One region of the Variovorax sp. GW460-12-1-14-LB1 genome, then DNA from elsewhere that is predicted to be linked to it. Evidence: predicted binding sites of a transcription regulator. Region 1 holds the regulator's gene; the other holds the start of a gene.

Region 1 (3,408 bases):
GTTCAATCCGCCGAAGGTGGAAGGCAAGGACGACGTGACCGGTGAAGAGCTGATCCAGCGCGAAGACGACAAGGAAGAGACCGTGCGCAAGCGGCTCGACGTCTACAGCCAGCAGACCCGTCCGCTGGTCGACTATTACTCGGCCTGGGCCAAGACCGACCCGGCCGCCGCGCCGAAGTACCGCGCCATCCAGGGCGTGGGCACGGTCGACGAGATCACGCAGCGCGCGCTTGCCGCCCTGAACAGCTGATTCAGAGGCTGATTCGTCAGCCTCTTTCTCCTAGCCGCCCTCCGCCTCCGGCAGGGCGGCCACTCCCAAGAGTTCCAGCACCAGCGCGACCCGCGCCTTCACCGGCGTGAGTGCGCTCGCATCCCGCAGCCCGTCACCGGGTTTCGGCAGGATGCGTCCGTTGGCACAGCGCGTGGCGCGCAGCACCGACACGCCACCGCCCTGCGCCTTCAGCGCTGCGGCTTCCAGCGCGTGGTGCACGGTGCCGTTGCCGGTCGTGGCCACGACCAGGCCGCGCAAGGGCTCAGCCGACGGGAGCAGCAACGCCTCCACGATCGCACCGCTCGCGCCCGCGTGGCTCATGACGATCTCGACGCGGGGCCACGGCTTCGATACCGCCTCCAGCCGCGCCGCATCGAACGGCGCTCCCTGCGGCCACGCACGCACGCGCCGCACTTCGCCCTCCTCCACATAGCCGACCGGCCCCGCATCGCCCGACGCGAAGGCATCGAGACGGTAGGTGTGCACCTTCTGCACATCGAGACCGCTGTGGACCGTTCCCGCGCACACCACCGTCACGCCCCGTGCGCCGGGCGTCGAGGCCACAGCGAGCGCGTCGCGCACGTTCTGCGGACCGTCGGGCGACAGGGCCGTTGCCGGGCGCATCGCGCAGGTCAGCACCACCGGCTTGGCCGGCGCGAGCACGGCGTGCAGGAAGAAGGCCGTTTCCTCCAGCGTGTCGGTGCCGTGCGTGATCACGATGCCGGCCACATCAGGCTGCGCCAGCCAGTGCGCGCAACGCGCGGCCAGCTGGCGCCAGGTGTCGGCGTCCATGTCCTTGCTGTCGAGCTGCGCGACCTGCTCCGCCACCAGCGCCACGCCGGCCGGCGCCTCGATGCCGCCCAGCAGGTCCGCCACGCCCACCTGTCCGGCGGTGTAGCCGATGTTGTCACCGCTGCTGGCGGCCTTGCCGGCAATGGTGCCGCCGGTGCCCAGCACGACCACGCGGCGCGTCTCGGACGAAGAGGAATGAGTCATGGCTTGTCAACTTTTGAAAACTGGTTAAAAATACAGGTACTGGATATCTAGCCAGTGCCGCAAGGAAACCACTATGCAGTTCGCAGTGAAGCTTACCGCCCGCCAGCAGCAGATCCTGGACTTGATCCAGGGCGCCATCGCACGCACCGGTGCGCCGCCCACGCGCGCCGAAATCGCCAACGAGCTGGGCTTCAAGTCGGCCAACGCCGCCGAGGAGCACCTGCAGGCCCTGGCCCGCAAGGGCGTGATCGAACTCGTCAGCGGCACTTCGCGTGGCATCCGCCTCAAGGGCGATGCGCTGCGCTCGCTCCACGAAACGCGCCACCGCGAAGGCAACCAGTTCTCGCTCTCGCTGCCCGGCATGGCCCAGCTCGCGCTGCCGCTCATCGGCCGCGTGGCGGCGGGTTCGCCCATCCTTGCGCAAGAGCACGTCGACCAGACCTACTACGTCGAGAACACGCTGTTCCAGCGCCAGCCCGACTACCTGCTCAAGGTGCGCGGCATGTCGATGCGCGACGCCGGCATCATGGACGGCGACTTGCTCGCCGTGCAGGCCACGAAGGAAGCGCGCAACGGCCAGATCGTGGTGGCACGCCTGGGCGAAGAAGTCACCGTGAAGCGCCTGAAACGCAACAAGCAGGTGATCGAGCTGCACGCCGAGAACCCCGACTACCCGACCATCATCGTCCAGCCCGGCGAGCCCTTCGAGATCGAAGGCCTCGCGGTCGGCCTCATCCGCAACACGATGCTGATGTAGCCCCCCGGGCCTGCGTGCTGCCAGCAGCACGCACCTCATCCGGCCGCGACAGGTGGCGGGCGTATGGCGCGAAGTCGCCATCACCCTGTCGTGGCCGATTCAAGAAATCCTGCCTGTGTTCAACCTCATACTTTTTTGGAGTTCACATGGGAATCGCCCTCCTCGCCATCGCCGACCTCTGGTCGCCCCTGCAATCGCTGGCCACCCGCTGGATGCCCGCCCGCCGCCCGTCGCATGGTGAGAGCGGCGACGCTGCCGCTGGCCTGCGCTACGTGGCCATTCGCCCGGCCTGCACGGCACGCACCGCTGGCAGCCCGGCGCCGGCCGCGTCACCGTCCGCCGCCACGCCCGCCCGCCCGCTGCGCGTGGTCCGCGTGGTCGACCGGCAAGGCTCGCAGCGCGGCTGCGCCAACCGGGTCGTGATTTCCGGCCGCATGGCCGACGTGTGCGCCGAACTCGACCGGCTCGCCGCGCTGGAAGCCGCGGAAACCGGCAGCGGCGCGCCCCGCCCCAGCCACCTGCACTGAGAAAGTGCCAACGAACCCGCCGTGCCTGCGCACTCTGCGCACCCTCATGCGCACGGCGGATTCACTGGAATCGGCCTGAAACAGGCCTCCCGGGCGCCATCCGGCACCGGGTATCCAAACGTTCACACGTGCGACGTGCCGATGCTGCGAGGCACAATGGCATGCCATGAACATTGTGATCCTCGACGACTACCAGGACGCCGTGCGCAAGCTGCAGTGCGCTGCCAAGCTGGACGCTTACGCCGCCAAGGTCTACACCAACACGGTCAAAGGCATCGGTCAGCTGTCGGTTCGCCTCAAGGATGCGGACGTCATCGTGCTCATCCGCGAGCGCAGCCAGATCTCCCGCCAGCTGATCGAGAAGCTGCCCAAGCTCAAGCTGATTTCCCAGACCGGTCGCGTCGGCGGCCACATCGACGTCACGGCCTGCACCGAACGCGGTGTGGCGGTGGCCGAGGGCTCGGGTTCGCCGCAGGCGCCCGCCGAACTCACCTGGGCGCTGATCATGGCGGCCATGCGCCGCCTGCCGCAGTACATCAGCAACCTCAAGCACGGGGCCTGGCAGCAGTCGGGCCTCAAGTCGGCGTCGATGCCGCCGAATTTCGGCGTGGGCTCGGTGCTCAAGGGCAAGACGCTGTGCATCTGGGGCTACGGCCGCATCGGCCAGCTGGTGGCCCGCTATGGGCAGGCCTTCGGCATGCAGGTCGTGATCTGGGGCCGCGAGGCCAGCTGCGCCAAGGCGCGCTCCGACGGCTTCCAGGTGGCACAGAACCGCCACGAATTCTTTGCGGCCGCCGACGTGCTGTCGGTGCACCTGCGGCTCAACGAGGACACCCAGGGCCTCGTCAAGCTCGAAG
Region 2 (3,408 bases), on a different contig from region 1:
CGGCCGCCAGCCGCGCCAGTTGCTCGACGTCGGCGCGCCGCACGCCCGAGGTGTCTTCGTACAGCCGCTCCAGGTGCGGCTGGTACCACTGCATGGCCACCTCCACGTCGGCCGGCCACTGCAGCGACGGCGCGCGCAAGGCGGCATAGGCCTGGGCGAAGTCGGCCCACTGTTCGCGCGCTGCGGAGGGCGGCACGAAGTCCCGCACGGCCGCGGCCGGGTCGGCCGCCTGGTCCATCGCGTCGAGCAGGCGCGTGCCGGTGGCCGGGCCCACGCCCGGAATGAGCTGCGTGACCCGGAAGCCCGCCATGCGCCCACGCGGGTTCTGCGCGAAACGCAGCACCGCGAGCAGGTCCTTCACGTGCGAGGCCTCGAGGAACTTGAGCCCGCCGAACTTCACGAACGGGATGTTGCGCCGCGCCAGCTCCAGCTCGAGCGCCGCGCTGTGCGACGAGGTGCGAAACAGCACCGCCTGCGACTTCAGCGCCAGCCCGCCTTCGCGGTGCGCCAGGATCTTGTCGGCCACCCAGCGCGCCTGCCCGGCCTCGTCGGGCACGAGCACCAGCACCGGCTTGCCCGCCGAGGGCTTGTCGGTCCACAGCGTCTTGGCATGCCGTTCGGCGGCCTGCGCGATGACGCGGTTCGACACGTCGAGGATCGGCTGCGTCGAGCGGTAGTTGCGCTCCAGCGTGACGACGCGCGCCTCTTGTGAGAACTGCGAGGGAAAGTCGAGGATGTTGCGCACCGTGGCGCCGCGGAACGAATAGATCGACTGCGCGTCGTCGCCCACCACCGTCACGCCGCGCCCGTCGGGCTTCATCGCGCGCAGGATCTCGGCCTGCAGCAGGTTGGTGTCCTGGTACTCGTCGACCAGCACGTGGTCGAAGCGCGCGCCGACGTGCGCGGCCAGCGCGGGCTCGGCGACCATCTCGGCCCAGTAGAGCAGCAGGTCGTCGTAGTCGAGCACGTTCTGCTGCTGCTTGGCCTCGACGTAGGCGCCGAACAGCGTCTTGAGCTGGGCCTCCCACTCGGCGCACCAGGGAAAGCTGTCCTTCAGCACGGCGGCCAGCGGCGCGCGCGTGTTCACGCAGCGCGAGTAGATCGACAGGCAGGTGCCCTTGCGCGGAAAGCGGTTGACCGTGGACGACAGGCCCAGCTCGTGCCGCACCAGCCCCATGAGGTCTTCGGCGTCGCCGCGGTCGTGGATGGTGAAGTTCTCGTCCAACCCGATCTGCGCGGCGTACTCGCGCAGCAGCCGCGCGCCGATGCCGTGGAAGGTGCCGGCCCACGGCAGCGCCGGCGGGCGCTCCGACTTCAGGCCCAGCACGCGCGCCAGCACCTGGCCTGCGCGGCGCTCCATTTCCTGCGCGGCGCGGCGCGAGAAGGTGAGCAGCAGCAGGCGCTGCGGATCGACCCCGTCCGCGATCAGGTGCGCCACGCGGTGCGCCAGCGTGCTGGTCTTGCCCGAGCCGGCACCGGCGATCACGAGCAGCGGCCGGTGGTCGGCGCCGACCGCCGCGCCCACGCCGTGCTCGACTGCCGCGCGCTGGTCGTCGTTGAGCGCGGCAAGCGCCGCGGCCAGGCGCTCGGCTTGCGTCTTCGGCGGGGTGGAAAGAACGGGGGACGCAGGGGTCTGCATGGGCACGACTTTACTGTATGTCCGTCCAGTTCGAGTGCCTTGTCGCCCTGTGGCCGGTGACATAATCGCGCCTCGCTGCAACCGGAGACTCCCCTTGGAAACCGCCCCGTCTCGGCAGCTTTCAACTCCCTGGCGACGCTGCGCGTGATGTACTGACGCCGGGTCCGCGGGAATTGAAAGCGCCCCGCCCTCGCCCATCGTTCAGTCACCCCCGGGAGTGAGCCCATGCTCAACATCTTTACGCTCGCCAACGGCCGCCTCGTCCAGGAAGAGATCGAGTCGCTCGAAGAGCTCTCCAAGTTCCAGCCGATCTGGGTCGACCTCGAGTCACCCACGCTCGAGGAAAAGCGCTGGATCAAGCAGTACTACGGCCTCTCGATTCCCGAAGACGCGATGGACGAGGACATCGAGGAGTCGGCGCGCTTCTACGAGGAAGACAACGGCGAGCTGCACATCCGCTCCGACTTCTTGATCGACGACGACGAAGACCCGCGCACGGTGCGCGTCGCCTTCATCCTGAACCAGCACAACACCGACCTGCGCAGCCGCGGCGTGCTGTTCTCGATCCACGACGAAGACGTGCCCGTGTTCCGCCTGCTGCGCATGCGCGCACGCCGCGCACCGGGGCTGATCGAAGACGCCAAGGAAGTGATGCTCAAGCTCTTCGACGCCGACGCCGAATACTCGGCCGACACGCTGGAGAACATCTACGACGAGCTCGAGGTGGCGGGCAAGAAGGTGCTGTCGGGCAACGTCAGCGACGAGCTGGCCGGCGAGGTGCTCGGCGCCATCGCGCGGCAGGAAGACTTGAACGGCCGCATCCGCCGCAACGTGATGGACACGCGCCGCGCCGTGAGCTTCATGATGCGCAGCAAGATGCTCAACGCCGAGCAGTTCGAAGAGGCGCGCCAGATCCTGCGCGACATCGAGTCGCTGGACAACCACACGGCCTTCCTGTTCGACAAGATCAACTTCCTGATGGATGCGACCGTCGGTTTCATCAACATCAACCAGAACAAGACCATCAAGATCTTCTCGGTGGCCAGCGTCGCGCTGCTGCCGCCCACGCTGATCGCGAGCATCTACGGCATGAACTTCAAGTTCATGCCCGAGCTCGACTGGGCCATGGGCTACCCCTACGCCATCGCGCTGATGGCCGCCAGCGCGCTGGTGCCGATGTGGTACTTCCGCCGGCGCGGCTGGCTCAAGTAGTCGCTGTACTGGGTGCTAGAGTGGCTGCCGGCAGGCAGCTGACCTGGAGAGCCCCCCGTGCGCAGACTTCGTTTCCTCACCAACCGCCACCGCGCGCCGTCGACGAACACCGCGCTCGGACTGCTGCTGGCCTTCAACGCCGGCGCCATCAATGCGGGCGGCTTCCTCGTGCTGCACATGTACACCTCGCACATGACCGGCTTCGCCTCGCAGCTGGCGGACGGCATGGTGCTGGGCAACCTCACGCTGCTGCTGAACGCGCTGGGTGCGATCCTGGCGTTCGTGAGCGGCGCCGCGGTCTGCGCGGTGCTGGTGAACTGGGCGCGGCAGCACCGGCTGCATGGCGTGTATGCGCTGCCGCTGCTGCTGGAGGCCGCGCTGATGTTCCCCTTCGGGCTCGCCGGCGCCATCACGCTGACTTGGGCCACGCCGTTCGCGGTGCCGCTCACGGTGCTGCTGCTGTCGTTCATCATGGGCCTGCAGAACGCCGTGGCGTCGAAGACCTCGGGCGGCAGCACACGCACCACCCACATGACCGGCAACATCACCGACGTGGG

What was found. The regulator LexA, encoded in region 1, represses DNA repair genes until DNA is damaged. The targets are predictions, from matches to a motif close to ACTGTATNNNNATACAGT.
Region 2: AC07Y4_RS27250 (ATP-dependent helicase) is a predicted target of LexA. The motif match lies at 1,652-1,669, and genes of this name have one in related genera.

Annotation. Positions count from the first base shown of each region.
Region 1 covers NZ_JBWKYF010000009.1:65,995-69,402, reverse strand. Annotated here, with positions in the region: gene adk (adenylate kinase) at 1-250, shown strand, start outside; gene AC07Y4_RS07035 (asparaginase) at 281-1,267, opposite strand; gene lexA (transcriptional repressor LexA) at 1,341-2,024, shown strand; gene AC07Y4_RS07025 (hypothetical protein) at 2,171-2,551, shown strand; gene AC07Y4_RS07020 (D-2-hydroxyacid dehydrogenase family protein) at 2,718-3,408, shown strand, end outside.
Region 2 covers NZ_JBWKYF010000074.1:13,927-17,334, forward strand. Annotated here, with positions in the region: gene AC07Y4_RS27250 (ATP-dependent helicase) at 1-1,639, opposite strand, end outside; gene corA (magnesium/cobalt transporter CorA) at 1,865-2,851, shown strand; gene AC07Y4_RS27260 (YoaK family protein) at 2,909-3,408, shown strand, end outside.